Regions from separate parts of the Microbacterium sp. zg-B96 genome, predicted to be linked through region 1. Evidence: predicted binding sites of a transcription regulator. Region 1 holds the regulator's gene; each other region holds the start of a gene.
The links. Region 1 encodes LexA, which represses DNA repair genes until DNA is damaged. Its sites were predicted from a motif close to TCGAACANNTGTTCGA; they were not measured.
Positions count from the first base shown of each region.

Region 2: the regulator LexA is predicted to act here: its motif matches at 3,920-3,935, upstream of QNO11_RS11775 (HNH endonuclease signature motif containing protein).
Region 3: the regulator LexA is predicted to act here: its motif matches at 4,077-4,092, upstream of QNO11_RS00775 (Rv2578c family radical SAM protein).

Region 1 covers NZ_CP126738.1:1,075,718-1,081,981, forward strand. The annotation lists gene QNO11_RS04820 (S9 family peptidase) at 1-1,393, opposite strand, end outside; gene lexA (transcriptional repressor LexA) at 1,543-2,241, opposite strand; gene QNO11_RS04830 (LysM peptidoglycan-binding domain-containing protein) at 2,498-2,857, shown strand; gene QNO11_RS04835 (histidinol-phosphate transaminase) at 2,886-3,971, shown strand; gene hisB (imidazoleglycerol-phosphate dehydratase HisB) at 3,968-4,579, shown strand; gene hisH (imidazole glycerol phosphate synthase subunit HisH) at 4,576-5,238, shown strand; gene priA (bifunctional 1-(5-phosphoribosyl)-5-((5-phosphoribosylamino)methylideneamino)imidazole-4-carboxamide isomerase/phosphoribosylanthranilate isomerase PriA) at 5,294-6,040, shown strand; gene QNO11_RS04855 (SseB family protein) at 6,024-6,264, shown strand, end outside.
Region 2 covers NZ_CP126738.1:2,513,246-2,519,509, reverse strand. The annotation lists gene QNO11_RS11810 (lactonase family protein) at 1-157, opposite strand, end outside; gene QNO11_RS11805 (aminoglycoside phosphotransferase family protein) at 231-1,130, opposite strand; gene QNO11_RS11800 (NUDIX hydrolase) at 1,231-1,956, shown strand; gene QNO11_RS11795 (hypothetical protein) at 1,969-2,220, opposite strand; gene QNO11_RS11790 (nuclear transport factor 2 family protein) at 2,390-2,737, opposite strand; gene QNO11_RS11785 (hypothetical protein) at 2,864-3,262, shown strand; gene QNO11_RS11780 (DUF1697 domain-containing protein) at 3,296-3,832, opposite strand; gene QNO11_RS11775 (HNH endonuclease signature motif containing protein) at 3,957-5,423, shown strand; gene QNO11_RS11770 (O-acetyl-ADP-ribose deacetylase) at 5,432-5,989, opposite strand; gene QNO11_RS11765 (SDR family oxidoreductase) at 6,119-6,264, shown strand, end outside.
Region 3 covers NZ_CP126738.1:158,026-164,289, forward strand. The annotation lists gene QNO11_RS00760 (DEAD/DEAH box helicase) at 1-309, shown strand, start outside; gene QNO11_RS00765 (amidohydrolase) at 377-1,618, opposite strand; gene QNO11_RS00770 (glycosyltransferase) at 1,713-2,978, opposite strand; gene QNO11_RS00775 (Rv2578c family radical SAM protein) at 3,022-4,068, opposite strand; gene QNO11_RS00780 (M15 family metallopeptidase) at 4,181-5,227, shown strand; gene QNO11_RS00785 (acyl-CoA dehydrogenase family protein) at 5,415-6,264, shown strand, end outside.

The DNA.
Region 1 (6,264 bases):
CAGATGCGGCAGCGGCGACGTCGTCGACGTCCGCGATGCCCCACTGCCCCCGCAGCCGTTCCCGGTAGGTACGGCCGTAGCCGCTGGAGCCGGCGTAATTGACGTCGAGCACCCCGATGCCCCGGCTGGTGAAGTAGGCGATCTTGCCGGATGCCGCCGCCGCCACGTGAGCGGTGGGGCCGCCGTGGACGAACACGACGTACGGCGGCAGTTCGCCCTCGGGTGCGGTGGCGTCGGGGTTGGTCGGCGGGTAGTCGTAGGCGTGCACCGGGCCGTGGGGACCGTCGACGGTGAACTCTCGCGGCCGCGGCAGCCACGCGGCATCCCACGGCGACTGGCCGCCCACGAGCGGCTGCGCCTCGCCGGGGCGGTCGACATCGACGAGCCACAGGCCCGCGGGGTGCTGGACACCGGCACCGGTGAGCAGCACCCGTGACCCGGCGGCATCCTCGATCGACACGCCCGCGGTGGTGGGAAGCCCCAGTGCGCGCGCCTGCCCGTCGCGGGAGATCAGCACCACTTCGTCGTTGCCGTTGGTGCGCACCGCGACGATGCGGCCGTCCGCGAGGGTGGCGAACCAGCGCTGGCCCAGCACCCACAGCGGTCCGCCGGTGTCGGCGTCGGCGGGGGACACCGCGACCGGTTCGCCGTCCGGAAGCGAGACCCGCCACAGGTTCCAGCGGCCGGTGGGGTCGTCGGCGTAGACGAGGCGGTCATCGCCCTGCCACTGCGGCTGCAACGGCGAGGTCACGCCGGAGGAGATCACCGTCGGCTGCGCGACCCGGCCCGCCTCCAGCCGTCCGACGAGCAGGCGCGCGCGGTCCCACGCCATGTCGGGGTGATCCCACGCGATCCACGCCAGGTGGCGGCCGTCGGGGGAGAGGGCGGGGTGGGCGACGAAATCGCTGCCACCGGCGACCTCGACCACGCCGGCGGTCCCGATCGACACGATGTGGCGCACCGGGCGCTCGCCGCGGGTGTGGTCCTCGCGCACCGCCAGCAGGGTGCCCGCCTGCCAGGTCAGCCCGCCGTAGCGCACATCCCCGGCAGCGGGCGTCAGCGCCACGGGCTCTGCGCCGGGACGCTGGACGTAGACGCGCTGATCGGCCTTCTCGACGAAGTACAGCCGGCCCTCGGGCGAGGCCGTCCACGCGCCGCCGCCGTATTCGTGCACGCGGGAGCGGACGTTCCAGCCTGCCGGCAGCACGTCCGACACCGTGCCGTCGGGCCGTCGCCGCCGCACCGTCGTGCGCCCGCCTTCCGCAGGCACCGTCTGCCCCCACCACACCTCGTCGCCGACGAAGCGGGCGCCTTCCAGCCGAGGCGAGGCCTCGGACACGTCGGCCGCAGACAGCGGGGAGGGCCAGGAACCGTACGGAAGGACGTCGACCATACATCCCACGTTACGCGGGGACACAGATCGTCACATCCGACCGCGGCCGCCGGTCGCGTGGCTACCGTGGGGGCATGACGCGGCAATGCGAAGGGGGGATGCCGCGGTCGTAGCGGCATCCCCCTCCGTCGTCGTCGACGGTGCGTCGATCAGATCGCGCGCAGTACCGCCACGACCTTGCCCAGCACCACGGCCTCGTCGCCGACGATCGGTTCGAACGCACTGTTGCGGGGGAGCAGCCAGGTGTGACCGTCGCGCTGGCGGAAGGTCTTCACCGTCGCCTCACCATCGAGCATGGCCGCGACGATCTCGCCGTTGTCGGCGGTGGCCTGAGAGCGCACGACGACCCAGTCGCCGTCGCAGATGGCGGCGTCGATCATCGACTCGCCGCTGACCTTCAGCATGAACAGGTCGCCCTTGCCGACCAGCTGGCGCGGCAGCGGGAAGATCTCCTCCACCTGCTGATCCGCCGTGATCGGCACGCCGGCGGCGATGCGGCCCACCAGCGGCACCAGGGCGGCGTCGCCCACAGCGGGGGAGGCATCGGCCGGGTTCTCGGCGGCACTGCCGGGGAGGTCGATCAGCACCTCCATCGCGCGCGTCTTGCCTGCGTCGCGACGGAGGTACCCGCTCAGTTCGAGCTGGTTGAGCTGGTGGGTCACGCTCGACAGCGACTTGAGCCCGACCGCATCCCCGATCTCGCGCATGCTCGGCGGGTAGCCGTGGCGGGCGATCGACCGCTGGATCACTTCGAGGATGGCGAGCTGCTTGTCGCTCAGGCTCTTGCGGCGGCGCGTCTGCGGTTTCTCCTGCGCGCGCTCGCGGCCGCCCGGTGTCGTGTCGGTCATCTCGCCCTCTCCCGTCTCGCCGCACGGGGCAGCGGTCTTCGAATGTCGGAGGTCCGTGGTGGGGTGCTCCTATCGAAACCGTATCCGGTGACGGATGCCACGGCGACGAGGTGTACGCGTGTCGCGTGCGATTCGATCTCCGAGCAGGTTTCGTACTTGACACCCTAGAACATCGAAGATAACTTCGGAAGAGAACTTCGCATCCGGCTCTCCCGGCCGAGGGCCGGATGCGAAGATCGTCACAGAGGAGGACCCCATGACCACCATCGAGATCGCAGGCACCGCACCGTCCACGACGCGACTGCGGATCACCCCGCGCGGTCGCCGCGTGCTCGCCGGCATCGCCGCACTCCCGGCGGTCGCTGCCCTCGGCTTCGGTATCCTCAGCGGCGGCGGTGCCCTCGCAACGATGGATGCTCCGGCTCCCGCCGGCACGTTCGAGACCGTCACGGTGACCGCCGGCGAATCGCTGTGGGGGATCGCCGAAGAGGTCGCGCCCCAGGCGGACCCGCGCGATGTGATCGACGCGATCGTGCGTCTGAATGCGCTGGAGTCGTCGAACCTCGCCGCAGGCCAGCGCCTGTCGATCCCCCTGGAGTACGTCGCCGGCCACTGAGCCTCCCATGCGCTCTAGCATTGGAGGGGTGATCGTGAGTCTTGACGACCTGCCCCTCCGCGCCGACCTGCGCGGCCAGACCCCCTATGGCGCCCCGCAGGCACCCCTGCCGGTGGCCCTCAACGTCAACGAGAACACCCATCCCATCCCAGATGAGGTCGCCGGTGACATTCTCGACTCCGTCGCCCGGGCGCTGCGTGACATCAACCGCTACCCGGACCGCGAGTTCACCGCGTTGCGCGAGGGCTTCGCCGACTACCTCGGCCACGGCCTGACGGCCGACCAGATCTGGGCGGCCAACGGCTCCAACGAGGTGCTGCAGCACGTGCTGCAGGCCTTCGCCGGACCCGGCCGCACCGCGTTCACCTTCGCGCCGAGCTACTCGATGTACCCGCTGCTCACGCGGGGTACCGGCGCCACCTGGGTCGCCGGCCACCGCGCCCATGACTACACGCTGAGCCCGGCTGATGCGGCATCCCAGGTCGCCGACGCGTCGCCCGACGTCATCTTCCTCTGCGCCCCGAACAACCCCACCGGCACGCCCATGTCGCTGGATGTGATCGAGGCGGTGTACGAGGCCAGCCACGGCATTGTGATCGTCGATGAGGCCTATGCCGAGTTCGCCCCGCACGAGGAGCGCACCGCGCTGTCGCTGCTGCCGGGGCGGGAACGCCTGGTGGTCTCGCGCACCATGAGTAAGGCGTTCGCGTTCGCCGGCGCCCGCGTCGGCTACCTCGCCGCCGACCCCGCGGTCATCGACGCACTGCGCCTGGTGCGTCTGCCCTACCACCTCAGCGCCCTCACGCAGGCCGCCGCGACCGCCGCGCTGCGGCACGCCCCCGTCATGCTGCGCATGGTCGACGACATCGTCGCGCAGCGCGACCGCATCTCGGCCACGCTCGAAGCGCTCGGCTACGAGCCCCACGAGTCCTGGACCAACTTCGTGCTCTTCGGCGGGGTGGACGACCCCGCCGCGACCTGGCAGGCGCTGTACGACCGCGGCATCCTGATCCGCGACGTCGGCATCCCCGGTCACCTGCGGGTGACGGCGGGCACCGAGGCGGAGACCACAGCGTTCCTCGACGCGCTGGCCTCGGTAGACTCGAAGTCATGACCCGTCCCGAGGCTCGCACCGCATCCGTGCGCCGTGCGACCAGCGAATCCACCGTCGAACTCGAGCTCGACCTCGACGGCACCGGACGCAGCCACATCGACACCAGCGTGCCGTTCTTCAACCACCTGCTGACGGCGTTCGCCAAGCACTCGCTGACCGATCTCACCGTGCGCGCTTCCGGTGACACCGACATCGACGCGCACCACACCGTGGAGGACGTCGCGATCGTCCTCGGCCAGGCGATCCGCGAGGCGCTCGGTGACAAGACCGGCATCTCCCGCTACGGCGACGCGCTCGTCCCGCTCGACGAGGCGCTCGCGCAGGCGGTCGTCGACATCAGCGGCCGGCCCTACCTCGTACACACGGGGGAGCCGGTGGGCTTCGAGCACCACCTCATCGGCGGCCACTTCACCGGATCGCTCGTGCGCCACACGTTCGAGGCGATCGCGTTCAACGCGGGCCTCACCGTGCACGTCACGGTGCTCGGCGGCCGCGACCCCCACCACATCGCCGAAGCCGAGTACAAGGCCTTCGCGCGCGCATTCCGCCAGGCGAAGTCCCTCGACCCGCTCGTGCAGGGCGTACCCAGCACGAAGGGTGCTCTGTGACCGGCATCAACGGAGATCGGCCCGTCGTCGCGGTTCTGGACTACGGATCGGGCAACGTCCACTCTGCCGTCAAGGCGCTGGTCGCGGCGGGTGCCGACGCACGGCTGACGTCCGATCGCGGTCTGGTCCGCGAGGCGGACGGCCTGGTGGTGCCCGGAGTGGGCGCGTTCCGCGCCGTGATGGACGCCCTCCGCGCCAGCCGCGCCGATGAGCTGATCGACCGCCGCCTTGCCGGCGGCCGGCCGGTGCTCGGCATCTGCGTCGGGATGCAGGTGCTGTTCGAGCACGGCGTCGAACGCGGCGTCGACACCGAGGGCCTGGGCGAATGGCCCGGCGCCGTCACCGAACTCGACGCCCCGGTGCTGCCCCACATGGGCTGGAACACCGTCGAGGCGGGGGAGGGCTCGGTACTCTTCCGCGGCATCGAGCAGGAACGGTTCTACTTCGTCCACTCCTACGCCGCCCAGTCATGGACCCTCGATGTCATGCCGCCGTTCCCGAGCCCCGCGCTGACCTGGAGCCGCCACGGTGCGCCGTTCCTGGCCGCGGTCGAGAACGGGCCGCTGTCGGCGACCCAGTTCCACCCGGAGAAGTCGGGCGAAGCCGGCATCCGCCTGTTGTCCAATTGGATCGGCGCCTTGCCCCGGACTACGCTCTGACATCGTGTCGTCGCGGCCCTCGCCGCGCCACCGAACCTGTACCACCCCTGGAGCCATGAACGATTTCGCGTCCACCCCCGAGCTGATCCTCCTCCCCGCCATCGACGTCGCCGACGGCAAGGCCGTGCGCCTGACGCAGGGGGAGGCCGGGTCGGAGACCAGCTACGGCGACCCTGTCGAGGCCGCGCAGTTGTGGGCCCGCCAGGGCGCGAAGTGGATCCACCTGGTCGACCTCGACGCGGCGTTCGGCCGCGGCAACAACACCAGCGTGCTGCGCAAGGTGATCAAGCACGTCAAGGGCGTGCAGGTGGAGCTGTCCGGCGGCATCCGCGATGACCGGACGCTGGATGCCGCGCTGGAAAGCGGCGCCACCCGCATCAACCTCGGCACGGCGGCGCTGGAGAACCCGGAATGGGCCTCCGACGTCATCGCCCGCTACGGCGACGCGATCGCCGTCGGGCTCGACGTGCGGGGCACGACCCTGGCTGCGCGCGGCTGGACCCGCGAGGGCGGGGACCTCTGGGAGGTCATGGACCGACTCGAGCAGGCCGGCTGCCGCCGCTACGTCGTCACCGACGTCACGAAGGACGGGACGCTGCGCGGACCCAACCTGCAGCTGCTGCGCGACGTGACCGCGCGCACGACGAAGCCGGTCGTCGCCTCCGGAGGCATCTCGAGCCTTGACGACATCGCGGCGCTGCGCGAACTCGTGCCGCTGGGCGTCGAGGGAGCGATCGTCGGCAAGGCGCTGTACGCGAAGGCCTTCACCCTCGCCGAGGCGCTGGATGTCGCCGGATCCTGAGCCCGGCTGCGCGCACACCGGCGACTCCGCCGGGGTGCCGTGGGAGGGCCGCAGCTTCCAGTCAAACCCGCATGCTGGCGATGACGGCTCCGCCGATCCCTCGTTGCTCGCGGCGCTGCAGGCATTCCGCGCCGGCACCGGTGACCAGACCGCTGTCGTCGAGGCGTACCGCACCGCGCGGCTGCTGATTCCGCTCGTCGCCGAGAAGGGCGACGAGGGCGTCG
Region 2 (6,264 bases), 1.4 Mb from region 1:
CGTAGACCAGGTCGCGGTCGGCGTCGACAGCGAACGTGGAGCAGCCGGTGAGACCGTCGGTGACGGCGAGACGGTCGAGCGTTCCCTCGGTGAGACGGAAGGTGCTGATGGAGCCGTCTTTGGCGTTGGCGACGAGGACGAGGTGCGAGTCGGTCATCCTTCGATCGTAGGCGGCAGGGGAGATCGGGCCGGAGGGGTTGCGCGTTGCGTCCCGCGCCGGTGGCGCTCCCTCAACGACCGAAAGCGGCGAGGATCCGGCGCAGCGTGCTCTCGCCGAGCCGACTCATGCCGGGACTGGTCTCGCGGTAGTACCAGACCAGCCCCATCGACTGCTGCAGCGCCCACGCCGCGCCCCGGCGCCACTCGACATCGTCGCACTCCAGCTCGGCTCGCAGCACCGCGCGCATGTCGACGTCGAGCAGGTGCCACGCCCCGACGAGATCCAGTGCCGGGTCTGTCGGCCCGAAGCCGCCGCCGTCCAGCACGCCGACGAGGTGCTCCCCGTCCACGAGCAGGTTGCCGGGGATCAGGTCACCGTGCGTCATCACATCCGGCCCCGCCGCGGGCAGGTCTCGCAGCTCCGCCCACAGCGCGCGAAGGCGATCCACCGGCAACAGCCCGACGCTGCGCTCGAAGCACACCTGCATCCACTCGTCGGCATCCGTCAAGCTGCCGCCACGGCCGGACCCGGCGAATGCGCGCCCCCTCGTGTCGGCGGCGCGGAGCGACTGCACGAGGTGGACCAGGTCGCGGGTGAAGCCCTCGGAGTGCGCCAGTCCGTGGGGCGTCGCGACGGTACCCGGGAGCCACGTCTGCACCGACCACGGCAGCGGGTAGCCCGCACCGGGAGCGCCTTCGGCCACCGGAAGGGGTGTGGGAAACGGGCAGGATGCCGCGAGCTCGCGCATCGCCGCGGTCTCTTCCGCGATGAGGGCACGCGCCTCGCGCGGGTCGGCGTCTCGGAGCGGGAACCGCGCCGCGAGGGCGTCGCCGATGCGGAAGATGGCGCTGACGGTGCCGTCCGTCGTCATGCGGTGCACCGGCTCGTCGCGCCACTGCGGAAACTGCTCGGCGATCAGCCTGCGCACGACGTGCTCGTCGATCGCGAGCTCGTCGGCGTGCATCGGCATGCGGTGACGTTAGCGCGGTTCGGCCCGCCTGCGGCTCGCTCAACGACCCGGGGTGCAGGCAGCGCACCGCGGCATCCGGGATTCGGCGTAGCCTGAACGAATGCCCGCCGACGAGACGCCGCAGTACGCGCGGGCGCAGCTGGCCGCCCTCGCCGACGCGGCCGCAGCCGGTGACGGGCCCGGTTTCGAGGCGCTCAACGAACTGCCCGCCCCCGCGGACGCCCGCGCGGCCGCCGTGCTGATCCTGTTCGGCGTGCTCGACTCGTCGCCCAGCGCGCACGATGCCCAGGATGCCGCGGTGTCGCGCGATCTGGACGTGCTGCTGCTGGCGCGCGCGACGACCCTGCGTGCCCACCCGGGTCAGGTGGCGTTCCCCGGCGGACGCATCGACCCCGGTGACGGCGGCCCCGTCGCCGCCGCGCTGCGGGAAGCGCAGGAGGAGACGGGGCTCGATCCCGCCGGCGTCGAGGTGCTCGGCCCGCTGGAGAACATCCCGCTCGCCTTCTCCCGGCACCTCGTCACGCCTGTGCTCGGGTGGTGGCGGCATCCGTCGCCGGTGCACGCTGTCGACCAGGCGGAATCGGCCGACGTGTTCCGCGCGCCCGTCGCCGACCTGCTCAACCCCGCGAACCGCGGCATGACGGTGATCCATCGCGACGGCGCGGAGTACCGCAGTGTTGCGTTCCACGTGCCGAACGCGGACGGGGTGCACCTGGTGTGGGGCTTCACGGCGATGGTGCTGGACGCCCTGTTCGACCGGCTCGGGTGGACCGAGCCGTGGGATGCCACGCGCGAACTGCCGCTGGAAATCCTGCCCGATCGGTGAGGTGCGGGGCAGTCAGGTGACCGCTTGCTGCTGCTGTATCGGGACGAAGTCATCGATGAGGTACCGCTGCACGACGGCGCCGACCGAGGCGACCAGGTCGTCGTGTCCGAGCGCGACGATCGGCGGGAATGCCAGAATGTACCGGCACTGTTCGCGTGGCAATACACGGCGGGCTGGTTCCAGGACCAGACCGGCCTGGACAACGCGACCGTGCTGCAGCCCGTCGACCGTGCTGCAGCCCGTCGACCGTGCTGTGCCGTTCACGCTCGTCAGCCACTGCCGCTGGGACCACCTGCGCGACGTGCCCCCGGGGGTCATCGCCGACCGGATCACGTCTCCCGGCACCGCGCGCTCGAGCAGGTCGGTCTGCTCGATGCCCGACCACGCGAGCCGTGGTCGCGCGGGCGGTGAATCTCGGTGTTATTAGTCGTCGTTATTCGTCGTCGCGCCGGCACCACTCCACGAACTTCTGGGCGCGGCCGTCGGGCGCGAAATGCACCTCCCAGAGGTTGACGTAGGAGGAGTGCCCCGGGTAGGTGACGTGGCCGGAGATGATGCCGACCTGATCGTTCTCGACGAGCACGTCGAGGTTGTGCTCGGCCTTGGTCGGCTCGGGGTCGAGCCATTCCTCGATGATCTTGTCGATTCCGCGCGCCGCCTCCGGATCGTCGGGTTGGAAGAAGTACTCGGCATCCTCGGTGAAGATCTTGCGCACGTCGTCGGGGTCCTTCGACTCCCACGCCGTGATGTAACCGTTCAGCCATTCGCGTGTTCTGCTCATGCGACCGGTCTAGCGCTGGGGTCGGACATGGGCAACGGGGTGGTGGCGGCGGCCTCTCGGGGTCCGGGGTGGGGGATTCTTGAGTCCGGCATCCGTCGTGTCGGGGGTGGCTGCCATCATCCGGTCATGACTCGGTTCGCAATCGACGCGCCCACGGCGCTGCGGCTCCTCGCCGACGGCCGCCCGCTCGGCGCCGGACACTCGCTGGTGGCACCATCGGTGCTGCGCTCGCATGCGCTCTCGTGCCTGTATCGAGCGGTGCGGGAGGGAACGCTCGACGAGAAGCTCGGGCGCGCGCGCCTGGAGGGAGTCGCCGAGCTGAAGATCCGGTTGCTCGGCGACCGCGTTTCACGCGCGACGGCGTGGAAGCTTGCCGCGCAGCTGGGGTGGGAGGACACCCCGCTCGCCGAGTACCTCGCGGTCGCGGTGCTGCAGGCCGATGCTCTCGTGGCCGAGGACGCGCGACTGCTCGCCGGAGCGCAGGGGGTGGTCGCCGTCGCGGAGTTCGAGGATCTGATGAAGTGATTTGGTATGGGTCGGTGCGGCTGGGCCCGGTGCCTATGCGTCGGATCCGAAGCGGTTGACCAGGCGCGCCAGGGTGCGCAGGCCGCGCGAGGTCGCGGGGTGGCCGGTGAGCTGCTCGATGACCGGCGTGCCGTTCCCGTCCCCCTCGATGTCGTTCAGCGACACTGCCCAGCCGTCGGCGAACTCGAGGATCCGGCACCGGTACTCGGCAGCGACCCGCACGACGTCGGGGTCGGCGATGTCGATGCTGCCGCCGCGACGGCCGTGGAAGCTCACCTCGCGCCGACTCGCGTCGGGCTGGTCGGCGTGCCCGGCGACGATGCGCTCGATCTCGGTGAACGGCAGCGCGTACGCGGCACGCTGGAGCCCGGTGCGGGCGGCCAGTGCGGTCACGGCATCCGCGATGACGGCTTGCGGATCGTCGGCGGTGAACAGGACCGTCCCATTGCTCTGGAACGTGACGGCGTCGGGAGCCCCGGCGTCGGCGAACGCCGCGAGGATGTCGGCAGTGGACGGGTGCCCGCGCTGGCCCTGGTTGACGTTGCGCAGGAATCCGACGGCGTAGATCACGGTCGGATGCTACGCCGCGGGGGAGCGGTGCGGCGGTGGCTCCCCAGTCGGTTAGGCCGGCGAGTTGTCCACATCTCGCCCCTACCCTCGAACAAATGTCCGAGGGTAGGAGCATGATGTCGGTATGACCTTCCTCGCCGAGTTCGCCACGAGAGCGCAGGCCGTCAGCGGCCACGACGCTCTCGATGTCGAGCCCGATGCGTTGCTTGCGGCAGTGCGGAACCTGTCCGACGACGACGTCGTGGCGCTGTTCCAAGACTCCGCCGCGGTCATCGGGTGCGCCGAGCGGCTGCAGGTCGTGGCGGCGGCTGTCATCACGGAGCGGTCCGCGGCGCCGCACGGTGGTCTCGCGGGCAAGCGAGGGCATCGGTCGCCGGTGACGATGATCCAGGACATCACGGGCGGTTCGCGCGCGGATGCCACCCGCACGGTGCGGGTGGGCTCGTCGCTGCTTGACGACGTGGCGGCGGTGGAACCGCGGGATTTGGGTGCGCCGGGTGGGCCGGTGCCGGTGGTCGCGCCTCCGCCGCCGTGGCACGCGGGGCTACGGGCGGCGATGCTTGACGGCACGCTGACGACGGCGCAGCACGACGCGATCCGGCGCGGGCTGGGGGAGCCGTGCGACGGCGACGGGGCGGCGGCCGTCTGGGCGATCGCGGCCGAGCAACTCATGGACGAGGTGCCCGGGATGCCCGTGGAAGAACTGGCCAAGCGGGCGCGCGCCGTGCGCGATGCGCTGGATCCCGCCGGCGCCGAGGAGCGGTTCGCGCGCCGGTTCGCCGACCGCTCGTGGCGCATGTGGACCGACGCCGACGGCGTGCACCACGCGCGCATCGACTTCGACGACGAGATGTACGCGTGGGTGGACTCGATGATCTCCGCGGCATTGCGGCCGCGACGGGGTGGTCCGCGGTTCGTCACCGATGCCGAGCGCGCCGAGGCTGAGGCGCTCACGCACGACCCGCGCACGAACGACCAGCTGACCTACGACCTCATGATGGACGTGCTGCGGGCCGGCGCCCTCGCGTCCGTCGAAGACGTGTTCGGCGCTCGCCAGCCCGGCGTGCGGCTGATTGCGGTGAAGGATGCCGTCGGTCCGCGTGACGCCTTCGGGCGGCTGTTGAGCGTCGCCCACGTCGAGGACGGCGGGGCAGCGATGCCCGGCTCAGTGCTCGACCGGACGCTGTGCGACACCGCGTCGGTCGTGGTGACCGTCGACAGCTGTGGCAACCCGCTGGATGTGGGGCGCGAGCGGCGCCTGTTCACGGCGAAGCAGCGCCTCGCGCTCGCGGCGCGCGACGGCGGCTGCATGGCGCCGCGGTGCGACCGCCCGGCTTCGTACTGCGAAGCGCATCACATCGACCATTGGGGTGAGGATCAGGGCCGGACCGACATCGACCGCGGCATCCTGCTCTGCCGCTTCCATCACATGCTGCTGCACAACGCGGGGTGGAAGATCACCCGCGATGGGCAGGGACCGTTCATCCTGCATCCGCCGTGTGGGGGTGCGCCGATCGTGCTGCGGTCGAAGTCCCCGGTGAAGTGGGCGTGGGACCCGCCGCCCGACAGATCCGGTTGGCGCGCGGCGTGAGCGGCGGATCAGCCCGCGCCGCCCGCGCCCGTCTCGTCGGCCGCTCCGAATGCCGCCGCGCCGGCTGCCGCCGCGGTGGCCGCGGCCACCTGCTCGTACGTCGCCGCGTCGAACGCGACGATCCGCGCCTCTTCCACCGCGGTGTCGGCGGCGGCGATCGTCTCCACGGCGGCGGCGATGGCATCCGCCTTCGGCCAGCCGTAGATCCCGGCGCTGATCAGCGGGAACGCCACGGTGCGCGCCCCCAGGTCGTCGGCCACCTGCAGCGACCGCCGGTAACAGGACACCAGCAGCGACCGGTCGCGCTGCCCAGCGGCGAAGTTCGGGCCCACCGTGTGGATCACCCACCGCGCCGGCAGTTCGCCGGCGGTCGTCCAGCCGGCGTCGCCGGTGGCGAGCCCGTCCGGAAAGCGCGCGACGCAGTCCCGCAGCACCGCCGGGCCGCCCGCCCGGTGGATCGCGCCGTCGACGCCGCCGCCACCGCGCATGCCGTTGTTCGCGGCGTTCACGATCGCGTCCACCCGTTGGTCGGTGATGTCCCCGTGCACCGCGATGATCTTCGTCATGACGCCAGTGTCACCCGCGACCGCGCTTCTCAGCGAGGGGTTGCGCCGCCCCAGCGACGCGGCATCCGTCGCCGCAGACTGCGCTGGGTGCGGCCGGCGTGGTATCCGTTGGGGGACCGAAGGGACGCCATGGCCACGACGAGCGCCGCCCCGCTGCCCGGGCTGCCCGACCTCACCGGCCGCAACGCGCTGGTCACCGGCGCCAGCGACGGGGTCGGCCGCGAGATCGCCCGCGCGCTCGCCGCCGCCGGCGCGCACGTCATCCTTCCGGTGCG
Region 3 (6,264 bases), 920 kb from region 1:
ACCGACGGTCGGGTCAACGTCCTGGTGGCCACCGATGTCGCCGCCCGCGGCATCCACGTCGACGACATCGACCTGGTCATCCAGGCCGACGCCCCCGACGAGTACAAGACGTACCTGCACCGCTCCGGTCGTACCGGTCGCGCGGGCCGCGTCGGCACCGTCGTCACTCTCATCCCGCGTCAGCGCCGTCGGCGTATGACCGAGATGCTCGAGCGCGCCGAGATCGACGCCCCGTTCGACGAGGTGCGTGTCGGCGACGACATCCTCGAAGAGCTGGCCGGCCGCCAGCTCGCCGAGGTGGACGCGTAAGCAGCCCCACCCCGATGCGCCGATCGCCTGCCCAGGCGGTCGGCGCATCGTCGTTTTCAGGCCGGTGTCACGACGGCAGCCAGGTGCGCGTCGCGGTGACCAACGCGGTGACACCCATCGTGAGCGTGGGCTCGATCACCGGCGCGTAGTGCGGCGAGTGGTTGGACGGGACCTTCAGCAGTGCCGGATCCGTCATGTCGCCCGTCGTGAACAGCGAGGGGTCGGCACCGCCGAGCAGCCAGTACGACAGCGGCACACCGGCGGCCGTGGCGAGGATGCCGACGTCTTCGCTGCCCGCTCCCGCCCCCGGGTCCATCACCTTGTCCGCGCCGAGCCAGCTGGCGAACGCGTCGAGCGTCTTCGCCAGCGCCGCCGCGTCGTTCACCACGACGGGGAACCGCTCGATCTCGGTGATGGTGGGCTCCTGCGGCGCGCCGGCGGTGGTGGCCTCGCCGCGGACGATGCGGTCGACGCTGGCGAGGATGTGATCGCGCACCGTCTCGGTGTAGCTGCGGATGTTCAGTTGCAGCTCGGCTTCGTTGGGAATGACGTTCGCTGCATCCCCGGAGTGCACCGAGCCGACCGTGAGCACGGCGGTGGCGGTGCTGGGGATTTCGCGGGAGATGATCGTCTGCAGGCGCAGGATGGTCTCCGCGGCCATGACGACAGGATCGATCGACGCCTCGGGCATGGAGCCGTGCGCGCCGCGGCCCACCAGGCGCACGCGCAGCGAGTCCGAGCCGGCGTACGACGCCCCGGGGTGGCCGGCGATCTTGCCGGCCGGCAGGGGGGCGACGTGCTGGCCGAGCACCACGTCGGGCTTGGGGAACTTCTCGTACAGACCGTCGTCGACGAGCGTCTGCGCGCCGGCACCGAGTTCCTCGGCAGGCTGGAACACGATCATGAGTGTGCCCGACCAGCTCCCCTTGTCATCGGAGAGCACTTTGGCGGCGCCGAGCATGCAGGTCACATGCATGTCGTGCCCGCACATGTGGCCAACTGGCACGACCTTGCCGCTCGCGTCGGTCGCCGTCACCGTGCTGGCATACGGCAGTCCGGTGTCCTCCTTGATGGGAAGGGCGTCCATGTCGGCGCGCAGCAGCGCCGTCGGACCGTCGCCGTTTCGCAGCAGACCCACCACGCCGGTCTTGCCGACGCCGGTCGTCACCTCGAACCCCAGCTCCCCCAGACGCTTCGCGGCGATGCCGGAGGTGCGGTGTTCCTGGAATCCCAGTTCCGGGTGGCTGTGCAGGTCCCGGTACAGATCTGCCAGGGCGGGGTCTACGGTGACGTTCTCGTGCGCTTCCATCGGGGATGCTCCCTTCGTCGCTTGCGGACTCTGCCCTGAGTCTGCGTCGCCGTCGACACCGGCACAAGGCACCCGGCGGGCGCCTCGGGGAGGGCTACGCGAGCGCCGCCACCAGCTCCGCGGCCCGAGGCGCCCCGCCCAGGCTGCGCAGCTCCGCGCCGACGCGGGCGGCGCCGTCCCGGTACGACGGATCGCCCGCTACGCGGCGATACCCGGCCGCGATCCGTTCGGCGGACGGTGTGCCGGTGCGCAGGTTCACCCCCGCGCCGGCCCATGCGACCCGTGCCGCGATCTCGGGCTTGTCCAGATCGCCGCCGCCGATGACCAGCGGAATGTCGTGCGCCAGCGCCGCGAGCGTGCCGCCCCAGCCGCCGTTGGTGATCATCACCTGCACTCGGGGGAGCAGCTGCGCATAGGGGATGAACCCGGCCACGCGGGCATTGTGCGGCACCGGGAACGGCAGGGTGTCGTGACCCCGGATGCCGGTGGTCGCCACCACGATGACGTCCTCGCCGGCCAGCGCCTCCAGGGTGGGACGGATGAGATCGCTCGGATCGATGTTCTGCGTCCCCTGCGTGACGCAGACGACGGTGCGGGATTCCAGGTCGCTCCACCACTGCGGCGGCGCGAACCCGTCCCCGGGCGACCGGGCGACCAGGCCCACGAAGTGCAGGTGGGCGGGGCGGTCAGGTCGGGCGAAGTCGAGGGCAGGGCTACCGCTTGCCGTCACCAGCTGCTGCGACATCACGGTGGTGTTGAAGTCGCGACGGGAGGGCGGCAGCCCCGCGGCATCGCGGGCGCGTGCGAGCGGTTTCTGCAGTGGGCGCCCGAGCAGCCGCGCTGCGATCACACGGAGCGCGGCATCCCTCGCCTTCGTCAGCGGATTGGTGCCGGGGACCAGGCCCACGCCGCTGGGCGGGCCGAATCTGCTGGGCATGTAGGGCGGCAGCACGGCGACGGTCGCCCACGGGCAGCCGGCCTTCTCGGCGAACAGGGCCGTGCCGACCGACAGCTCGTCGCCGGCGATCACATCCCACGGCTCCCGCGACCACTCCGCGGTCAGGTCGGCGACCTGTCCCGGGGCGGTGTTGATCATGCAGTCCTCGACGTTCACGAGGAGCTGCGCGAGGCCCTTCTTGCCGACCAGCCGCGGAAAGGTCGCCGCCATGTCGTGCTCGTCGAAGTCGGGCGCCTCGGTCCACGGCACCGCGCGGGCGCCGACCGCGGCGATCGCGTCGCCGAACGCCCTGCCGGTGTAGAAGCGCACATCGTGGCCGCGAGTGCCGAGTTGTTCGGCGACGGCGAGCATCGGGGTGACGTGGCCGGTGAAGGGCATGGCGGTGAGCATGATGCGTGCCATGCGCAACATGGTGCACCCGGATGCCGACGGGCGAAAGACCGCGTCAGAACAGCGTCGCGGTGGCCGCCGCCTGGCCGCGCGAGGTCGTGACGATCGGTCCGGGCCGCGCCGGGCGGACCGGCTCGTCGTCCTCCGCGCCGCCGGCCAGACCGTGCAGGCGCAGCAGCGGCCGCACCCGGCGCGCCAGCCAGACCCGGTACGCCTTGGGAGCACCGACGGATGCCCCGGGGTACAGGCCGCGGTACGACGAGACCAGTTCGGGGTGCTCGCGGGCGAGCCACTGCATGAACCACGGCTTGACGCCGGGGCGCAGGTGCATCGCGCCCCAGACGATGCGACCGGCGCCTGCGTCCCTGATGCGCCGGAGCGCATCGTCGAGCACCGCCACCGAATCGGTCAGGTGCGGCACGATCGGCATGAGGAACACCGTGACCCGGAAGCCGGCCTCCCTGGCGGCCCGCACGGTGTCCAGTCGGGCCTGGAACGACGGCGCCCCCGGCTCGATCGCGGCGCGCAGCGCCTCGTCGGGAACGGCGATCGACATCGCCAGCGACACCGGCACGGATGCCGCGGCTTCCCGCAGCAGCGGCAGGTCGCGGCGGATGAGCGTGCCTTTCGTGAGCACCGAGAACGGGGTGCCCGATTCGGTGAGCGCGCCGATGATCCCGGGCATGAGCCGGTACCGGCCCTCGGCGCGCTGATACGGGTCGGTGTTGGTTCCCAGCGCCACCGGCTCCCGCGCCCATGACCCGCGGCGCACCTCGCGGGCGAGCACGTCGGCGACGTTGATCTTCACGATGATCTGGGAATCGAAGTCCCTCCCGGCATCCAGATCGAGGTACTCGTGCGTGCCACGAGCGAAGCAATAAACGCAGGCATGACTGCACCCCCGATACGGGTTCACCGTCCAGTCGAAGGGCATCGCCGAGACGGCGGGCACCCGGTTGAGCGCCGACTTGCACTGCACCTCGTGGAAGGTCATCCCGGCGAACTCGGGCGTGGTCACCGAGCGCACCAGGCCGTCGATGCGTTCCATTCCGGGCAGGGCGTCGGCATCCACCACTCCCAGTTCCTGACCTTGCCACCGCATCGGTCCATGGGAACAGATCTTCGAGAGTATGTCAACCGGGGTGGATGATGGATCGAACGGCGCGCTGGGTTCCGATGCGGGCGCGGGGACGCGTAAAGGGGACAATGGGGAGGTGACGGATCCCGAACCGCCGGTGTACCGCCGTGCCCCGCGCGCGGCGGTTGCGCCGCGGCAGCCGGCGCGGCGCGCACGGCGCAGTCGTGCCGCGCGCCGACGGGGAGCGATCGTGCTCGCGGTGCTCGCGGCGCTGGTGCTGTGGGGCGGGATCGCACTGTCCAGCGCTGTGCTGGCGCCTGTGGCCGAGACCGGCCCGAAGGACGGCGTGCCGGTCGGCACGCGCGCCGCGCCGGCGGCCACGACGCTGCCGGTTCCCACCATGCGCGGCGCGGAGCCGGTGGAGCAGGTCGAGGCGGCACCGGACGAGCCCGAGGTGACCGACGGGATCTGCGTCGAGGCCCAGGTGACCGAGGCACTCGCCGCCGGCGACGACCGCGCCGTCATCGCCGCGGCGGGTGGCGCCGAGGCGTTCCGTCAGGCGGTCGCCGAGGGAGCCGCGCCCTGTGTCGACCTGACCGATCCCGCCCGGCTGTGGATGGTGGTCAACAAGCAGCTTCCCTATGCGCCGCTGGAGTACGCCCCGTCGCCGCTGGTCTCCGCCGGCGCCATGCCCGGCGGCAATCAGGCGATCCTGCGAGCGGATGCCGCCGCCGCGCTGTCCGAGATGGCCGCCGCCGCCGAGGCTGCGGGCCGCGAGATCGGGGTGCAGAACGGCTATCGCTCGTTCGGGATGCAGCAGTCGATCTATGCCGCGCATGTCGAGGACCGCGGCGTCGCCGGGGCCGACCTCGTCAGCGCCCGACCCGGCTTCAGTGAGCACCAGTCGGGGCTGACCGCCGACGTCGTCGCCTGCGACGGCGTGTGCGGGCACCTCGACGATCTCGCCGGCACGCCTGCCGACCGGTGGATCCGCGAGCACGCGTGGGAGTACGGCTGGATCGTCCGCTACGAAGAGGGCTACACCGCCATCACCGGCTATGCGCACGAGCCGTGGCACCTGCGCTTCATCGGAGTCGATCTCGCGCGCGCCTACCGCGAGGGCGGTTTCCACTCCCTCGAGGAGTTCTTCGGGCTCCCCGCCGCACCCGACTACGCCGACTAGCGGCATCCCACAATCCCGCGGTACTCAGTTCCGCACATCGCGGCATTCAATCCCACAAACGGGTGTGTTCGGGTGGTCCCAGAGCCTAGACTCGCCTCGGCAGCGTCGCCCTTCGGCCGGCGGTGCCCCACCGAGACGTCTGAGTACCCGGCGGCGCCGCCGCCGAAAACCTGAAGGGGGCCTGCGCATGGAGCGGGACATCTACGACGAAGACCACGACGCGTTCCGCGAGGTCGTCCGCGAGTTCATCAAGCGGTACGTCACCAACGAGAAGCGCGAACAGTGGGATGCCGACGGCGAGATCGACCGAGCGACGATGCTCGCAGCCGGGGAGTCGGGCCTGATCGGCCTGTCGGTGCCCGAGGAGTTCGGCGGCGCGGGAATGCTGCAGGACTACCGCTTCCGCACGATCGTCAACGAAGAGGTGATCGGCGCCGGAGCCGGGTCCCTCGCGGGGGCCTTCGGCATCCAGGACGACCTGGCCGTGCCGTATCTCGTGCACATGGGCACGCAGGCGCAGAAGGAGAAGTGGCTGCCTCGCATGGCCACCGGCGAGGTGCTCGGTGCACTGGCGATGACCGAGCCGGGCGCGGGCAGCGACCTGCGCGGCATCAAGACCACCGCCAAGAAGGTGGACGGCGGCTACCTCGTCAACGGCGCGAAGACGTTCATCTCCTCCGGCAAGACCGCCGACATCGTCGTGACCTTCGTCAAGACGGGGGAGGGCACCCGCCCGGACGCCTTCAGCCTGCTCATCCTGGAGAACGGGATGGCAGGCTTCGACCACGGCAAGAAGCTGCACAAGATGGGCTCGCACGGTCACGACACCGCCGAGCTGTCGTTCACCGACGTGTTCGTGCCGGAGGAGAACCTCATCAGCGGCACCGAGGGCCAGGGGTTCCTGCAGCTGATGATGAACCTGCCGCTGGAGCGACTGTCGATCGGTATCGCCGCGGCATCCGCCTCGCAGGCGGCGCTGGCGTGGACCGTGGAGTACACCAAGAGCCGGGAGGCGTTCGGCGAGCGGATCATCGACT